DNA from 3 places in the Cobetia sp. Ld8 genome. Region 2 is predicted to be linked to each of the others. Evidence: predicted binding sites of a transcription regulator. Region 2 holds the regulator's gene; each other region holds the start of a gene.

Region 1 (5,882 bases), on a different contig from region 2:
CACCGCCAGTCACGATGGTATCGGCGTTCGCGCCCTTGAGGGCCTGCTGCCCGATCACGAGCGCGACACCCTGGTGCGGCTGGTGCATGACTTCGGTGGCTACGTCAGCATGCGCGCCAACCCCGGGCGCGCCGACACCCCCTATGAGCTCAACATCAGCTACTTCGATGCGCTCAAGGGCACGCGGCGCGGCCAGGACCCGTGGCAGATCGAGCGCTTCATCGCCAGTCAGACCCTGATGCTGAGCCTGCAGGGCATCCCGGGGCTATACATCCACTCGCTGACCGCGACCCCCAACCACCAGGAAGGCGTCGAGCGCGATGGCCACCTGCGCGCCATCAACCGCCGCAAGTGGCAGCGCGATGAACTGGAAGCGCTGCTGGCAAGCCCCAACACCGCGACCCATGAGGTCTTCCACGCCCTCAAGCGCCGCATGGCACTGCGCCGCAACGAACCCTGCTTCCACCCGGATGCCGACCAGAATGTCTTCGATGTCGGCCCGGATTTCTTCGTCTTCGAGCGCGTCACCCATGAAGGGCGTCGCCTGCTGTTCGCCCTCAATGTCACCGATCAGCCGCGCGTGCTGCCGCTGCCGGAAAGCTGGCAAGGCGTCGCGCTGACCGACCACCTGTGCCACGACAAGGCCTACGACCCCACCATGGCTCGCCGTCCCTATCAGGCGGCCTGGCTGATGGAGCAAACCGTGCGCCCGCCGGCCATCGAGGTTGTCTGACGCCCTCTTTTTCTCCTCCTGCCAACGACAACGGGGCTGCCAGTGGCAGCCCCGTTGTCGTTGGTCTTGCTGTTTCCCGCCGCGAGCGTTACTGGTTGTCCAGCTCCACCGCTTCGTGCATGCGCTCGAGCAGGTCCGGCACGGCTGACTGCACCCGGTTCCAGCTCGGAATGAAGGGCTTGTCGCGCGGATTGTCGAGGAAGGCGCTGCCGGCATCCATGATGTTGGAGGCGAACAGCTCCACCGCCGCTTCCTCACTGTGACGATCCACCGTCAGGCCATTCATGACGGCATCGTTGTAGTAGGTCTCGATCAGGTCCAGCGCGATACGGTAATAGGTCGCCTTGATGGTACGGAAGGTCTCGCCGTGGATCTCGACGCCAAGCGTGGCCAGTTTGCGATACATGGCCTTGGCGATGTCCAGACTCATGCGATTCAAGCCGCCCAGTGCATCTTCCTCGGACAGCGGCTGATGCTTGTGATCATAGGCATCAGCGATATCCACCTGACACAGGCGCTTGGTGGAATAGTTGCGATGGACCTCTGACAGCACGCCGATCTCCAGCCCCCAGTCGCTGGGAATGCGGATATCCGCCAGCACGTCGGTGCGCATCGAGAACTCGCCGGACAGCGGATAACGATAGCTGTCGAGATAATCCAGGTACGGCAGCGGGCCATAGACCTTCTTGAGTGCGCGGATCAGCGGCGTGACCATCAGGCGCGCCACGCGGCCGTTCAGCTTGCCCTGGGCGATACGCGAGTAGTAGCCCTTGCAGAACTCGTAGTTGAACTGCGGATGGGCCACCGGGTAGATCAGGCGCGCCAGCAGACCGCGGTCATAGGTGACGATATCGCAGTCATGCAGCGCCACCGCCTCGGCGATGCCCGAGGACTGCACGTAACCGGAGCAGTACCAGACATTGCGCCCCTTGCCGGCCTCCATCGGCGCCAGGCCATGCTCGGTCAGCTCCTCATCCAGCGCCCGCAGACGCGGGCCGTCGTTCCACAGGATGCGGTGATGCTGCGGCAGATGTGAGAAGAACTCCTTGGCATGCTCGAACTGGTCACGGTCGGCGCGGTCCAGCCCGATCACGATCTCGCTGAGATACGGCACCTGGGCCAGTTCATCGACGATATTCTTGAGCGCAGGGCCTTCCAGCTCGGAATACAGCGACGGCAGAATCAGGCTCATCGGCCGCTTGCGGGAGAAGCGCATCAGGTCCGCTTCGAGATCTTCCACCGGACGATCGGTCAGGTTATGGAAGTTGGTGATGATGCCATTCTGGTAGAAATCGCTCATGTCAGCTCCTTGTCATGCCGAAGACACGCATCAGGCAGGCGTCAGGCGCCCAGACCTCTGGATGTCCATTCTTCCGGCTGGCCATTGGCCAGCCAGTGACGCAATCCCTCGACCCATCCCTGCGGTCCGGGGAGATTGGCGCGAAAACAGCGGCGTTCATCCGCCAGTTGCGGATAATCGGCAAGCTCCCGATCACGTTGAGAGGTATCACCGACGCCGGGGATCAGCACAGCGTTGTCGACGGCGGCCAGCAGCGGCAGGTCATTGGCGCCATCGCCGAAGCCCAGCGTCCAGGGGCGTACCCTCTCGCAGAGCCGGTAGCGGGCGATCAGATAGCGCGCTGCCACGCCCTTGTCGCTGTCCCCGGTCACATGGTGGAAGCGCCCACCACGTGTCAGCTTGAGGCCATGACTGGCCAGACGCGTGCGAAAGTCCTCAAGACGCTCCGGCGCGTCGCGCCACACCAGCGGTTCACTGGCATCACGCTGTCCCGCCAGGGCCGCGTCGCCCTCCCCCAGCCCCGTCAGCTCACTGATTCTCGCCACCGACATCGAGGCGAAGCCCTCGAAGGCGAACTCCCCGCTCAGCTCCTCCAGCACCGCGAGAATCCTGTCGCGGGGCATCGCCACCGCGATACGACACAGGCCGTGTGCATCCGGGGCGCTGGCCTCTTCCAGCGGGTAGGCGCTCAGCCAATCGGCCGGCAACGCCACCACGCCGCCGTTCTCGGCGATCCACGGCTGGCCCGCCAAGCCCAGCGAGTCCATCAGCGGCGCCAGTTCGGCCGCCGTCTTGGAGGTGTTGGGGACGATCCAGGCACCGCGCGCGCGCAGGCGGGTCAGCCAGCTGCGCGCCGGGCCCGGCGAGTAATCGTGGTGATCCAGCAGCGAGCCATCCAGATCGGTCAGCAACAACAGCGGTGCTTGAGTCTCTGACATGTGAACTCTCCTCGTGAAGTGCTGCAGCGTGTCAGGGGTCACCTCGACAGGATCTCGTGGCACCGGACAGGTATTGCAAGAGCATTGCAGGGAATGTGCCAAGATGGTGCAGCTGCCATGACAGCCTGACCCCTCTCACCGTGACCGTGTTTGTGCGTCCGCTCATTTGCACCATAAAAGAGCACAAAGACTGCCTTGCATGATGCCTCGCCACACGACGGCGCAAATCTTTCGTCACCAACGACGACGCCCTCGCATCTGCGAGGGCGTCGAGTCTTGGGCAAGCGGGTAACGTCTGTAGAGCCTAGACCAGCCACAGCGACAGTTGCGGCCACAGTAGCAACATCGCCAGCACGCACAGCTGGATGGCGATGAACGGCAGCAGCGAGACGAAGATATCCTTGAGACTGATGCCTTCCGGTGCCACGCCTTTCAGATAGAAGGCGGCAGGCCCGAAGGGTGGCGACAGGAAGGACACCTGCATGTTGACCGCGAACAGCACACCGAACCATACCGGGTCGTAGCCGAGCTGCACGATGATCGGCACGAAGATCGGCAGGGTCAGCATCGCGATGCCGATCCAGTCGAGGAACAGCCCCAGCAGCAGCAGGATCGCCATCATCACCATGATGATCGCCAGCGGCGGGATATCCAGGCCGAGAATCATGCTCGACACGAAGCGGTTGCCGCCCATCAGGTTGTAGACCCCGACCAGCGCCGCCGCGCCGATACCGATCCAGATGATCATGCCGCAGGTGTTCATGGTCTGGGACAGCGCACGCTGCATCAGGGTGATGGAGAACTCGCCGCGCAGCATCACCGCCACCAGCACGCCGAAGCTGCCCATCGCCGCGGCTTCGGTCACCGAGGCCACGCCACCGTAGATGGAGCCCAGCACCAGCCCCGCGATGACCGCCGGCACACCGATGGCCTTGAGCAGCTCACGCTTGCTCTGGAAGCTGGCGCGGCGCTCCTCCTCGGGCATCACTGGCCCCAGCGAAGGGTTGCGCAGACAGCGGATCAGCACGTAGATGATGTAGCTTGCCATCAGCACGATGGCCGGGGTGATCGCCGCAGTGAACAGGTCCGCGATCGACTGGTTGGCGATCAGGCCATAGATGATCAGCACGATGGAGGGCGGCATCATGGTGCCCAGCGAGCCGCCGGCACACACCACGCCGATGGCGATGTGCTTGTCATAGCCGAGCCTGAGCATCTGCGGCAGCGCCAGAATCCCCAGCAGCACGATCTCGCCGCCGATGATGCCGGACATCGCGGCGAGGAAGAACGCCACCACGATGGTCTGGATCGCCACGCCGCCGGGCAGTCGCCCTGCCATCACGCGCATGGCATTGAACAGGTCCTTGGCGATGCCTGAGCGATCGAGCAGCGAGGCCATCAACACGAACATCGGCACCGCCACCAGCGAATACTCGGTGACGAAGCCATAGACACGACTGGTGACCAATGGCAGCGCCATCGGGCCGAACCAGCCGAAGGTGTAGGCCAGCGCGACCAGGCCGGTGACGAAGGCCAGCGGCAGGCCGGTGACCAGCAGCGCGAAGATGCCGCCGACCAGCAGCATCGTAGCTGTTGCGATATCCATCAGCGCGGCTCCTTGTGGTCAGCTGTAGCGTCGGGAGCGGCATCGGAAGTGGCGTCGGATGCGCCACTTCCCTCACTGCCGCCCTCGGGCGGACGGGGCGAGAAGAAGGTCTGGTAGAGATGCCACAGCGCCTGCAGGGTCATCACCGCCAGCGCGAACAGGATCACACCCTTGGTCAGCGCCGGAAACGGCGGATTCCATGAGGTGCCGGAACGCTCCAGCTGCCACTCGCCCAGCGGACTGTGCGAGGCACGCCAGAACATCACCCAGCCCGCATAGCTCATCGCCAGACAGAAGACGAACGTCATCACGTCATTGAAGCAGTCCAGCACGTAGCGAAAGCGCGTGCCGACCAGGTCGTAGAGCACACGCACGCGAATATGGCGATTGTTGGCCAGTGCCGCCGGACCGCCCAGCGCGAAGCTGGTCGCGACCAAAAAGATCACCGTCTCATGCACCCAGGAGGTCGGCGAATCGAGGCCGTAGCGCATCACCACTTCGAATACGCTGATCGCCATCGCCAGCAACACCAGCCACGCCGCGGCGCGCGTGCCCTTGCCCACCAGGCGGTCCAGCGGTGTCCGCGTGCCCAGATTCGGGTCGTGGTCATCCGACGCCTCGGGTAGCCCCGGCGACGCCACATCATGTTCTGCCATATCGAATTCCTTGCTGACTCGCTGCCTCAAGGAGAATCGGCGCGCCCAGTGAGCACGCCGACCTTGATCTCCCGCGTCGTTATCGTTCTGCGATCGTGTCGCCAAAAGCGTGGCTAGCTGCCTCTTGCCACACGGCGGCTGGCGCCCACCCCGCGCGCCAGCGGGCTCACATCAGGTTGCGGTCGGTCAGGAAGCTGACCACGGACTCGTAGACCTTGCCGGTCAGCTCATTCTTCTCGGCCCACACCTTCCACTCCTGCTGCGCGATGCGACGGAACTTGGCGCGCTCCTCCGGCGCCATGTCGATCACCTCGATATCCGGATTGGCGCGCGCCGCGCTCACCGCCTTGATGTCACGCGCCTTGAGGGTGAAGACCATGTCGTAGGCCATCGCGTCGGTGGCGGTCTCCATGATCGCCTTGAGGTCCGCCGGCAGGCCGTCCCAGATGCCCTTGTTCATCGACACCGCCACCATCGGCAACGAGTGGAAGCCCGGGTAGGACGGGTACTTGGCGAAGCTGTGCAGGCCCTGGTCATCATTGGTGGCGAAGACGGTGTAATCCGCCGCGTCGATCACGCCCTTCTCCAGGCCGGTGTAGACCTCGGAGCCCGGCAGGTTGACGGGCGCCGCGCCGGCCTTCTGGAAGAT
Region 2 (5,882 bases):
ACCATTGGCGTAGGGGGGCACGTCGACAAAAGAAAACAGTGTTTCTTATCGAAAGGACAATCCGCGTCCCGCCACTGGCACAAAAGCAGCGTTGCATGGCTGCCAGGCGCAAGGAGAGGTGCTGGGATTGGTACAAGGGTAGGCGCAAGGAGAGGTGCAAGAACAGGCACAGACATCCTGCGTGAGCAGTGATGGAGCTGCCCAAGGAAGCTGCGCGAGGGGCTGACCGAAAAGGGGGAGGGCCTAAAGGAAGGCTGTGCGCAAAGGGTGAAAGGGGCAAGGAGGCGAGAGCCAGACGAATGAGCCGCGATGCACATCCCTGATGTACAGCGCTAACACACAGCGCAAATGCACAGCGCTGTCAGTGGCGGTTATTCGTCTTCCTCGAAACGCGCTTCGAACAGCGCCTCGATGGCCAGCATCGCCTCATCGGCCTGTTCGCCCTCGACATCGATCAGCAGTGTCGTGCCGCAGGGCGCGGCCAGCATCAGCAATGCCATCACATTGGCTGCATTGGCGCGTCGCTCGCCATGGCTGACCATCACCGTCGCGCAATAGGGCGCACAGCAATTGACCAGCTTGGTGGCTGCGCGGGCGTGCAGCCCGCGGCGGTTGGTCAGCGTCAGCTCACGAGAGGCCATCGCGATGCTCCTGCTGATGCTCTTGCTGATCACTCGCCTCACCCGCGTTGCTCAGAGCGGTATGAATGCCCAGCTCGCGGTGACGCAGGCGCACCTCAGGCAGGCGCTCGGCAAAGTAGCTTGCCAGCTGCTCGCACAGGTAGACGCTGCGATGCTGGCCGCCAGTGCAGCCCACGGACACCGTCAGATAGCTGCGGTTGCTGTCCTGATAGGCGGGCAGCCAGCGTTCCAGCCAGCCGGCGATATCGTCATGCATCGCCTGGACGGTGGGGTAGCGCTGCAGGAATTCGGCCACGCTGTCATCGCGACCGGTATCGCCGCGCAGATTGATGTCCCAGTACGGGTTGGGCAGGCAGCGGGCATCGAACACCATGTCGGCGTCGGTCGGCACGCCATGCTTGAAGCCGAAGGATTCAAAGGTCAGCGTCAGGTGGCGGGAGCTGTGCTGGGCGACTTGCTCGGTGATGCGCGAGCGCAGGTCGTGCACGCTCAGGTTGGTCGAGTCGATGACCAGATCGGCCTTCTGGCGAATGGGAGCGAGCGTCTTCTGCTCGATCTCGATGGCCTCGGCCAGGGTATGGTCGTTGTCGCGCGTCAGAGGGTGACGACGACGGGTCGCCGAGTAGCGTTCCAGCAGCACTCGCGAATCGGTGGTCAGGTAGACGACCTGCACGTCCATGCCGCTCTGGCGGACGTTGTCGAGCAATTCGGGGAAGCGGGTCAAGGCTTCCGGCAGGTTGCGGGCATCGATGGAGACCGCGATGCGCCGGCGCGCCGGGCTGTCCTTTTCGAGCTGATCGACCAGTGGCGCCAGCAGCATGCCGGGCAGATTGTCGATGGCATAGTAGCCAATGTCTTCCAGCGCCTGGAGAGCGATGGATTTCCCGGAGCCGGAGCGGCCGCTGATGATCACGATCTTCATGAAGTGCTCTCCAAGGGCGAGGTCAACGTCGAAAGAATGCAGGGGTGGGGCAGAAGGCTGCCCGCTATCAGTGCGCTGTACGTCGGCCGATGGAAGGCCAGCAAGACGAAAGCCCGGACGATGTCCGGGCCTGTCATTCAGCGCGCCGGTAATTCGGCGATGGCTTGGGTCAATGCCTCAAAGAGTGCACGCTGGCTGTCTGCCTGGCGCAGGGCCGAGCGATTGGTCGGGGAATTGAGCAATTCCGCAACCTGCCCGAGCAGCGTCAGATGGGTCTCATCCGCTTCCTCAGGCACCAGCAGCACGAACAGCAGATCGATGGGTTCTCCGTCGATGGCATCGAAGTCGATGGGTTCACCGAGCTTCAGAAACGCAGCGATTGGCGTCTTGCAATGCGGGCTGCGTGCATGGGGCACGGCCACACCGTGGCCAATGCCGGTCGACCCCAGTCTTTCGCGCCCGATCAGGCGCGAGAAGACTTCCTGGCTGTCCAGGCTGGGAATGTTCTGTGCGATGAAGGTGCTGAAGAATTCAAGCACCCGCTTCTTGCTCCCCCCGGGGACACCGTACAGCGTGCGCTCGGGGGGAAGGATCTGATCAAGTGTCATGGCTGAAGGTCAACGGGTCCCGGTGCCCTGAGAGCGAGCCTGGGACTTTTCCTTGTGTTTGACCAGCTGGCGATCCAGCTTGTCGGCGAGCGCGTCGATGGCAGCGTACATGTTGGGGTCTTCTGCCAGGGCGTGGAGGTCAGCGCCTGCCGCGTGCAAGGTGCAGGCAGCCTGCTGGCGCTCCTTCTCGATCGACAGTGTCACCTGAACATTGGTGATGTTGTCGTAATGCCGTTCGAGGCGAGCGAGCTTCTCGTTGACGTAATCGCGGAGAGGATCGGTAAGTTCCACATGATGCCCGGTGATATTCACTTGCATGGACACGCTCCTTTATCCAGCGGGTTGCCATTCAATTGTAACCCTTTTTGACTACGAGCAAACCCTGATCGGACGCTCTGCAACAGGCTTGACGGCCACCGTCTGGCGATGTTTTCGCACCCTTGCCAGTGGCGTCAGATGTCGTGAGCGTCTGTACCGACAATGCCCAAGCTTTGCGCAAAGATCAACGCTGCGCTGCATCGTGGCTCAGTGCTTGTCTTCAACTCAGTGAGGGGTAACGGAGTGGACTTCAAGGGCACGTCTGGTGGGTGGTGCGTGAAAGACGCGCAAGAAGGCGGGTTTTCGTCGCCAATCCCTGCATGTACGTCGCCTTTCAGGCGCTTCGATTGCGTGGAGCAAGCGACGTTCCGGGAGGTTCTTCGGGTGTCATCCAGGTGCAATACGCGCAAAAGTGACTTTAAAAACATGCGATTGACGGTAAATGACGCTGCCGGAACGGCGGTTTTTTACCATCATTCTGCGCGCTGTCATGGGCCATGACGGGCAATTGGCGAGCGGTTGACGGCATGACAGAGCGCGCGACAGGCATAACGCTACCCGCGAAGTCAGAGGCTGATGAGCGGAAAATCCAACGCTTGAGGTTGGCGACGGCTGCCATTGTGGAGGTGAGAGCTGGGCATGGCAGCCGCAGGTGATGCGTCAGGCCAGACGCTTGCGCTCGCTGGAGGAGGGGATGCCCATCGCTTCGCGATACTTGGCCACGGTACGGCGTGCGACCTCGATGCCATCGCTGGCGAGCAGATCGACCAGCCGTGAGTCGGAGAGAGGCTTGCGGGCCGGCTCTTCCGCGATCAGCTTGCGGATGCGGGCACGAATGGCGGTGCTTGAGTGGGCGTCGCCACTGCCGCTGCCACCAACCTGGCTCGAGAAGAAGAACTTGAGCTCGAAGACGCCGCGCGGGGTGTGGATGTACTTCTGGGTCGTGACCCGCGAGATGGTCGATTCGTGCATCTCGACCACTTCGGCGATGTTGGCCAGAATCAGCGGCTTCATGCCTTCCTCGCCTTGCTCGAGGAAGTCGATCTGGCGTGCCATGATCTCGCGGCCGACCTTGAGCAGGGTGTCATTGCGTGATGACAGGCTCTTCATCAGCCAGCGCGCTTCCTGCAGGTTGTCCTTTAGGAAGGTGTTGTCGGCGGACTTGTCGGCACGCTTGATCAGCGCGGCGTATTCCGGCTGGATGCGCAGCTTGGGCAGCGCTTCCGGGTTGAGCTCGACCTGCCAGCCATGGCGGGTATGGCGCACCAGCAGATCAGGGATCACGTAATCGCTGGCGGGCTCGCCCCAGGCGGATGCCGGACGCGGGTCGAGCGCGCGTACCAGGCGGATGACGTGGTCCAGCTCGTCATCGTCAAGGCTCAGGCGCCGCTTGAGCAGCTTGCGGTCATCGTTGCCCAGTGCCTCGAGGAATTGACGTACCAAGCGGCGCGCCTGCGCCAGCAGCGGCAGATCATCCGGCAGCAGCGCCAGTTGCAGCAGCAGGCATTCGCGCAGATCACGAGCGAAGACGCCAGTCGGGTCGAACTGCTGCAGACGCAGCAATACCTGCTCGAGCTCGGAGGCCTTCAGGCCGGGCAGGCCCTGGCCACGCAGGCCATCGACCAGCTCATCGAGTGACAGGCTCAGATAGCCGGCACCGTCGACGGCATCGATCAAGCTCTCCGCCATCTGGCGTTCACGGCCATCGAGGTCGGTCATCGCCAGCTGCCAGCGCAGGTGGTCCTGCAGGCTCTCGACACTGGTATTGCGATCGAAGTCCGGCCCTTCTTCGCTCCCGCTGCCACTGCCGGAGCTGGTCAGGCTACCGGCGTGGTCCTGGTAGAGGTCCGACCAGTCACTGTCGAGGGGGTATTCCTCGGGAATCTCGCTCGAGGAGTCGGCAGTGGAGATCTCGCTTGAATCCTGTGTCTCGACGACATCCAGCGACTCGTAGTCCTCGTCGAGCTCCAACATGGGGTTGGACTCGAGGGCTTGCTGAATCTCCTGACGCAGGTCGAGCGTCGACAGCTGCAGCAGCTGGATCGCTTGCTGGAGCTGCGGCGTCATGGTCAGCGAGGTGCCGAGGCGGAGTTGCAGGGTGGGTTTCATGGAGTCAGTCAATTCACGGCAAAGGAACGTGCTTACTACGCTATACCGTGACTCGGGGCACTGACAAGTGGTTGCCGTGAATATTCAAGCAACTTGCATGCCATGTTTCCACCAAGGTGGTATGGACGTCATGCATGCGTCTGATGTCAGACATGAAAAAGCCGCTACGCGATAAAATCACGCAGCGGCTTTTGAAGCTTTCGCCTCGCGAGGACTCAGCGCAGCCGCTGACCCTAGAGCGTGAACTCGTGGCCCAGGTAGACGTCGCGCACCTGCTGGTTGGCCAGGATGGAGTCCGCGTCACCGTGGGCGATGATCTGGCCATCGCCGACGATATAGGCGGTGTCACAGATATCGAGCGTCTCGCGCACGTTGTGGTCGGTGATCAGCACGCCGATGCCACGATCGCGCAGTTGGCGCACGATGCTCTTGATCTCGCCCACCGAGATGGGGTCGACGCCGGCGAAGGGCTCATCGAGCAGCACGAAGTCCGGCTCGGTGGCCAGTGCACGGGCGATCTCGACCCGACGACGCTCACCACCGGACAGGCTCATGCCGGCGCTGGCGCGGATGTGCGTGATGCTGAATTCCTCGAGCAACTCTTCAAGGCGTGCCTTGCGGCCATTGCGATCCAGGTCCTTGCGGGTCTCCAGAATCGCCATGATGTTATCGGCCACCGACAGCTTGCGGAAGATCGACGCTTCCTGCGGCAGATAGCCGATGCCGGCGCGTGCACGCTGATGCATGGCGGCAGCGGAGAGGTCCTTGTCATCGATGGAGACGTTGCCGGCATCGGCGCGCACTAGCCCGACGATCATGTAGAACGAGGTCGTCTTGCCGGCGCCATTGGGGCCCAGCAGGCCGACGATGTCGCCCTGGCGGATCTCCAGCGAGATGTCCTTGACCACCTTGCGGCCCTTGTAGGCCTTGGCCAGATGGCGAGCGCTCAGCGTACGCGGAGTAGCAGCAGTCATGACTTAGTTTTCCTTGCTGGCATTGGCGCCGCGCGGCGTCAGAGTCATGTGCACGCGACCGCCTTCGGTCTGCTGTGCCGTCTTGCTGTTGTTGGCGTTCACCTGGCGCTTGTCGAGGAAGTACTCCACGTAGCCGCCTTCGAAGGTGTCATCGCCTTTCTCGAGACGCGCGTTGCCGACCAGCTCCACGCGGCGCTCCAGTGCATGGTAGCGGATGGTGTCGGCCCAGCCCTTGACCAGCTTCTCGTCGGGCGCGGGTTGCTGTTCCAGGTAGGCACGCTTGCCGGTGGCCTTGACCAGCGAGATCTCG
Region 3 (5,882 bases), on a different contig from region 2:
GACCCTCGTCTGGCATGCCCCGCGAGATCCGCGAGCGCCGCCGGATGAGATCAGAAGAATTCGGCGTAGCGCTGGACTTCCCAGGCACTGACCTGTGCGTTGTAATCCAGCCATTCCTCGCGCTTGAGGCGCATGAACTCGGCGCAGATTCCCTCGCCCAGGCTCTCGCGCAGAATGCTGTCCGCCTCGAGCGCATCGATGGCCAGCGAAAGATTCTGCGGCAGCTTCTCGATGCCCTTCTCGGCGCATTCGCTCGGGGTCAGCGAGTAGAGATTGATGTTGTGGGGCGTGCCCGGGTCCAGCTTGCGCGCCACGCCATCCAGCCCCGCCGCGATGATGGCGGCGTGCACGAGATAGGGGTTGCAGCCGGCGTCCGGCAGGCGGAACTCGAGGCGACCGTAGGGCACACGCACCATGGCCGAGCGGTTGTTGTCACCGTAGGCGATGAAGACCGGCGCCCAGGTCGCGCCGCTGGTGCTGCCACCACCGACCAGACGCTTGTAGGAATTGACGGTCGGCGCGGCAAAGGCACACAGCGCCGGGGCATGTGCCAGCAGTCCGCCGAGGAAGTGGTACGCCAGCGGCGACAGGCCCATGCCCTGGGCGTCGGAGTCATCGCCGAACAGGTTGCGGCCGGTGTCATCACATACGGACAGGTGGAAGTGCATGCCATTGCCCGGGCGGTCCGCCAGCGGCTTGGGCATGAAGGAGCACACCATGCCCAGGTCATTGGCGATCTCGCCGGCGGCCATGCGCACGAAGGTGAAGCGGTCTGCCGAGGTCAGTGCATCGCTGTAGGTGTAGTTGATCTCGAACTGGCCGTTGGCGTCCTCGTGATCGATCTGATAAACGTCGAAGTCCACCGCTTGCAGCGATTCGACCAGGCGCTCGAGGAATTCACGCGAACGCGACAGGCCCTTGTAGTCGTAGCAGGGCTTGGCGAGGGTATCGCTCTCGTCCACCGGCAACAGCTCACCCGCTTCCCCCCGGCGGAACAGCGAGAATTCCGGCTCCAGCCCGCTATTGAGCGTCCAGCCCTTCTCCTTCAGGCGCTCCAGCTGCTTGAGCAACACCACGCGGCTGTCGTTGGCGAACGGCTGACCATTGACGTAGCCATCACAGGCCATGCGTGCATAACCCGGCTGCCACGGCACCAACGACAACGAGCTCAGATCACCCCGCGCCATGAAGTCCGGCCCCTCCGGCGACATGCCGAGACCACTGACGGCAAAGCCGGCAAAGCCGGCGCCCTTCTCGACCACATCCATCAGGCAATTGGCCGGCACGGACTTGGTCTTGGCAGCGCCATGAATATCCACGAACTGCGCCAGCAGATAGCGAATGTCGTGATCCTTGATGAACTGTTGCGCGTTTTCGGGTGACATCTGGGTTTCCTCTGAGAGCGGACCGGGTTTCATCTCCCTCGACACTGTCTGCCACCCCGGGAAACCTGACCCCTTGTGGTGACTCGCCACGTCAAGATAGCGGATGAAACGAGTTTTTGTGATTCCTGCTGGTCAACTTTATTTCCCCCAAAGAAAAGCATGCAGCATGCCATTTCGCCAACTGCCGGCCAGAACTTTTCACCAACCTACTGTTTTGCATGGAAATTTATTTTCCAAGTTCATTTCATCCCACAGGAAACGCCAGGTGATCCTGAGTGAATTTCTACCTGTTTCTCGAAATAGGCATCATTTCGGTGCCCAAAGCTCTCTCTTCGCACCAGCATGACGCAAAGCGCTAATATTCACGCCCTGATTCGTGCTGCCAATCGGCGCCTGACTCGCTCAAGTGCTGCCGTGGCCATGGCCTTTGACGGAATTGGCAAGCCCCTTGCTTAACTATGGGGAATGTTTCTTTCCTTCCAAGAATCGACTCTCGTGCGATCAGGCAAGGCAAGCAGCAGGCACAAGCCCCGGTGAAGCGCCTGAAAAGGCGAAAGAACAACAACACCTCCTGCGGCGGATGCGCGTCTTGCGCGACATCATCGCCAGCATCAGCAGGACTACGGCACCCCCCATTTACGCTAGGCAGCACGACTCACAGGAGAAAGGGACGCATGGCGAATTCATGGCGCATCTCGGCACTGGCCGAACAACACCGCAAGCTGGGCGCGGAGCTCGAAGACTGGAATGGCATGGGCACCGCCTGGAATTACGCCGTCTCGGACACGGCCGATGACCACGAGACCATTCGCACCCGCGCCGGTCTGATGGATGTCTCGGGGCTCAAGAAGATCCACTGCAATGGTCCGCACGCTCAGGCCGTGCTGGATTACGTCACCACGCGGGACATGTCCAAGCTGTATCCGGGCAAGTCGGTGTATGCCAGCGTCTTGAATGAGGCCGGCAAGTTCGTCGACGACTGCATCGTCTATTGCCTGGCACCGAACTCCTACCTCGTGGTGCACGGCACGGGTACCGCGAATGAAATGCTGGCCAAGAGTGCCCTGGGGCGCGCCGTCAGCCTGACCTTCGATGACGACATGCACGACATGTCACTGCAGGGGCCGGTCGCGGTGGATTTCCTGGAGCGTCACGTGCCGGGCATCCGTGAGCTGCGTTACTTCCACCATCTGCAGACCCAGCTGTTCGGCTGCCACGTGATGATCTCGCGCACCGGCTACACCGGCGAGCGTGGCTACGAGATCTTCTGCAAGGCCAAGGACGCCCCCTCTCTGTGGGAACAGATCCTCGCGGAGGGTGCCGACATGGGCATCAAGCCGTGCAGCTTCGGTACCCTTGACTGGCTGCGGGTCGAGAGTCACCTGCTGTTCTACCCGGCGGACAATTCCGAAACCTACCCGTACCCCGACCAGCCCGTGGGCGACACCCTGTGGGAACTGGGCCTGGACTTCACCGTCTCGCCGGGCAAGACTGAATTCCGTGGCGCCAGCGAACACTTCGCGCTGCAGGGCAAGGAGCGCGTCAAGGTCTATGGCGTGCTGCTGGATTCGAAAGACGTCGCCCAGATCGGTGACAAGATCTACGCCGACGGCAAGTGTGTCGGTGTCATCACCCAGGGCATGTACTCGCGCCTGAGCGATCGTTCCATGGCGCTGGCACGTCTCGAACCCGGCTATGCCGAGCATGGCACCCCGCTGACCCTCAAGACTGGCACTGACGGCGAGACCAGCCTCTCGGCCATCAGCCATTCCCTACCCTTCGATGACCCGGAAAAGGCCAAGCGACTGGCTCGCGGCTGATCGCACGCCACAGCCGCGAGGCAACAGCTCAAGCCCCGCGGCAACAGTGCGAATCGCGTGATGCTGGATAGCGTGAAACCTGAGAGGCCTCCTCGGCATGGCGTCGAGGAGGCCTCTTGCATCACACGCCATGGAGTCAGGACGAGGACTGGCCACAAACGTGGATGAGGGTTGGCGGTAAACTTGATAATGTCACCCGATATCCGCACGCGGGTGACGCGCAACGACTCCTACAAGGACGCGTATTCTCATCCCGCCTGCCCATCCCTATCGCATTCACCTCCGCCACAGGAGTTATCCATGCCGCGAGAATCCTCCCATTCCTCCGATACCCCTCAACCGACAGCGCCTGACACGAAAGCGCCTTCGCTGGCCGCGGAACCTGCCGCGCAGTCCGAGGTGAAGGAGACCATCACCGCGGCAGCCGACGAGACACGCCTGGGGCTCGAGCAGCACATCGCGCGCGCGCTCAAGCAGCAGCGAGTCTCGCAGGGCTACAAGATTTCCGACGTCTCGCGTATCGCCGGTGTCAGCCAGGGCATGATCAGCAAGGTGGAGAACGCCCAGGTGTCCACCAGCCTCGATACCCTCAACAAGCTGTGCAATGCCTTGAGCCTGCCGATCTCGAAGCTGTTCAGTGATTACGATGTCAACGGGCGTGGTGCCCAGCACATCAAGGCCGGGCAAGGCATGCAGGTGGTGCGCACCGGCACGGAAGTCGGCCATGCCTATCAACTGTTGAGCTACAAACAAGGCCCCAAGAAGCGCTACGAACCCTTCCTGATCACCATGGATGACGCCAGCGAAGTCTTCCCCAACTTCTGTCATGCCGGGCATGAATTCATCTACCTGCTTTCCGGCAACCTCACCTACCGTCATGGTGACAAGTTCTATGACATGGGGCCCGGTGACAGCCTGGCCTTCGATGCCGGTGTGCCGCATGGCCCCGAGAAATTGAACGAGGTGCCGATTCAGCTGCTGTCGATCATTCACTACGACGATGAATGAGCCTCTCTGACGAATGAGACCCTCGAACATCCATCATCATCGTCATGGGGGCTGGACAACATCAATGAAGATTCGCCTTGCCACACCCGAGGATGCCCTAGGAATTTCACGCGTCGCGTCCGCATTGGGCTATCTGCCCCACGACGATGATGCGTTGATCCTGCAGCGACTGGAGCACCTGTTGGCGTCACGCCATGACCGCATCTGGGTGGCGGAACAGGCGGGCGAAGTGATTGGCTGGCTGCACGCCCAGCATGTCTTTCGTGTCGCTTCGGCCGATTTCATAGAGATACTGGGCCTGTCCGTCGCACAGGAGGCGCAACGGCAAGGCGCAGGACGGGCATTGGCCAGGCAGGCCATTGCCTGGGCAACCGACGAGACGCTGACCCTGCGGGTTCGCACCCATGAGGCGCGCGATGTCGCCAGGAAATTCTATGCCGCCTGCGGCTTTACGCTGGCCAAGACACAGTGCGTCTTTCAGATGACCCCGTGATTCTGTACGCCTTCCTGATCGAGCTCGCCCGCCTTCCGGACTGAGTACGCCCCGCTATCATGCACTGCAGGCCGAAGAAAAAATCGCCTGCCATGACAGCGTTGCGAGACGCGACCTGTATAGCTCTTCATTCCTCTGGCAGTCGTATCGCCTGAATGGCGGCAGAGTTGTCGTCGTTTCCGCCAGCTACGGCACCTGTTTTCTGCGCGAAGAGGCATGAGGATGCCGCTTCTTGCATGACTCCCCTCCCCACGAGAATCTTGCCATCGCGCCGGCATGAGACTTTCGTCCGCCGGTGAAATTTGTTTTTGACAGCGCCTTTTTCTCGGCTAGATTGAGTCGATGTAACGGGTTACATTCGAAGACAAGACATGGTTGTCTCGGCCATGTCCGCCACCTTCCCCACTGCGTCATCCCCGACAATCAGAGGGTCGTTTCAGTCCCTGCTACGCCACGTACGCCCTGCTCCATGCATGACCTTCATAGAACAATCAACAATAAACGGAGACTCGACTATGGCTTGGTACTACTCCTATATCATTGGCTATTTCGTGATCATGTTCGCGATCGGCTACTACTACTTCCGCAAGGTGAAGACCTCTGACAGCTATCTGATTGCCGGCTGGAACATGGGCTACTGGAAGATCACCGGCACCACCATCAGCACCTGGTGTGGTGCGGCAGCCTTCATCGGCTGGATGGGTATGGGCTTTTCCAAGGGGCTCTCCGGCTACTTCATGTTTGCCCTGCCCGGTATCATCGCGAGCCTGATGCTGGTCATCTTCTTCAGCCGCCCGCTGCGTCGCAAGAAGCTCTATACCCTGGCGGACCTGTTCGGGCGCCGCTTCGGCCGCAAGGCCAGTCTGTTTCCCTCGTTCTTCTCGGCCTTCGTCTACTCGGTGCCTGCCACCGCGATCCAGATCATCGGCATGAGCACCATCCTCACCGTGGTGCTGGGGCTGGAGTTCAATACCGCCATCTTCGTGTCCTTTGCGCTGATTCTCGGCTTCACCATTCTGGGGGGCCTTGAAGCGGCCATCGTCACCGATGCCCTGCAGAGCATCCTGCTGATCGCCGGCATCATGGTGCTGGGCTTCACTGCCCTGAGTTATGCCGGAGGGCTGGAACATGCCCTGCTCAATACGCCGATCGAGTTCCTCGCCCCGCTGCCCGAGG

What was found. Region 2 encodes sigma-54, which starts transcription at its own class of promoters, with help from an activator protein. Its sites were predicted from a motif close to TGGCACNNNNNTTGCTNT; they were not measured.
Region 1: the regulator sigma-54 is predicted to act here: its motif matches at 3,055-3,072, upstream of ACJJV2_RS04025 (HAD-IIB family hydrolase).
Region 3: the regulator sigma-54 is predicted to act here: its motif matches at 1,823-1,840, upstream of ACJJV2_RS09660 (aminomethyltransferase family protein).

The regions. Positions count from the first base shown of each region.
Region 1 covers NZ_JBISHF010000006.1:539,774-545,655, reverse strand. Annotated here, with positions in the region: gene ACJJV2_RS04035 (sugar phosphorylase) at 1-733, shown strand, start outside; gene ACJJV2_RS04030 (glycosyl transferase) at 822-2,033, opposite strand; gene ACJJV2_RS04025 (HAD-IIB family hydrolase) at 2,075-2,971, opposite strand; gene ACJJV2_RS04020 (TRAP transporter large permease subunit) at 3,276-4,577, opposite strand; gene ACJJV2_RS04015 (TRAP transporter small permease subunit) at 4,577-5,233, opposite strand; gene ACJJV2_RS04010 (TRAP transporter substrate-binding protein) at 5,400-5,882, opposite strand, start outside.
Region 2 covers NZ_JBISHF010000008.1:640,122-646,003, reverse strand. Annotated here, with positions in the region: gene ACJJV2_RS13735 (HPr family phosphocarrier protein) at 372-641, opposite strand; gene rapZ (RNase adapter RapZ) at 628-1,563, opposite strand; gene ACJJV2_RS13725 (PTS sugar transporter subunit IIA) at 1,701-2,171, opposite strand; gene hpf (ribosome hibernation-promoting factor, HPF/YfiA family) at 2,181-2,489, opposite strand; gene ACJJV2_RS13715 (RNA polymerase factor sigma-54) at 3,150-4,598, opposite strand; gene lptB (LPS export ABC transporter ATP-binding protein) at 4,832-5,572, opposite strand; gene lptA (lipopolysaccharide transport periplasmic protein LptA) at 5,576-5,882, opposite strand, start outside.
Region 3 covers NZ_JBISHF010000007.1:1,154,546-1,160,427, forward strand. Annotated here, with positions in the region: gene glnT (type III glutamate--ammonia ligase) at 51-1,385, opposite strand; gene ACJJV2_RS09660 (aminomethyltransferase family protein) at 2,060-3,205, shown strand; gene ACJJV2_RS09665 (XRE family transcriptional regulator) at 3,506-4,213, shown strand; gene ACJJV2_RS09670 (GNAT family N-acetyltransferase) at 4,278-4,706, shown strand; gene ACJJV2_RS09675 (sodium:solute symporter) at 5,222-5,882, shown strand, end outside.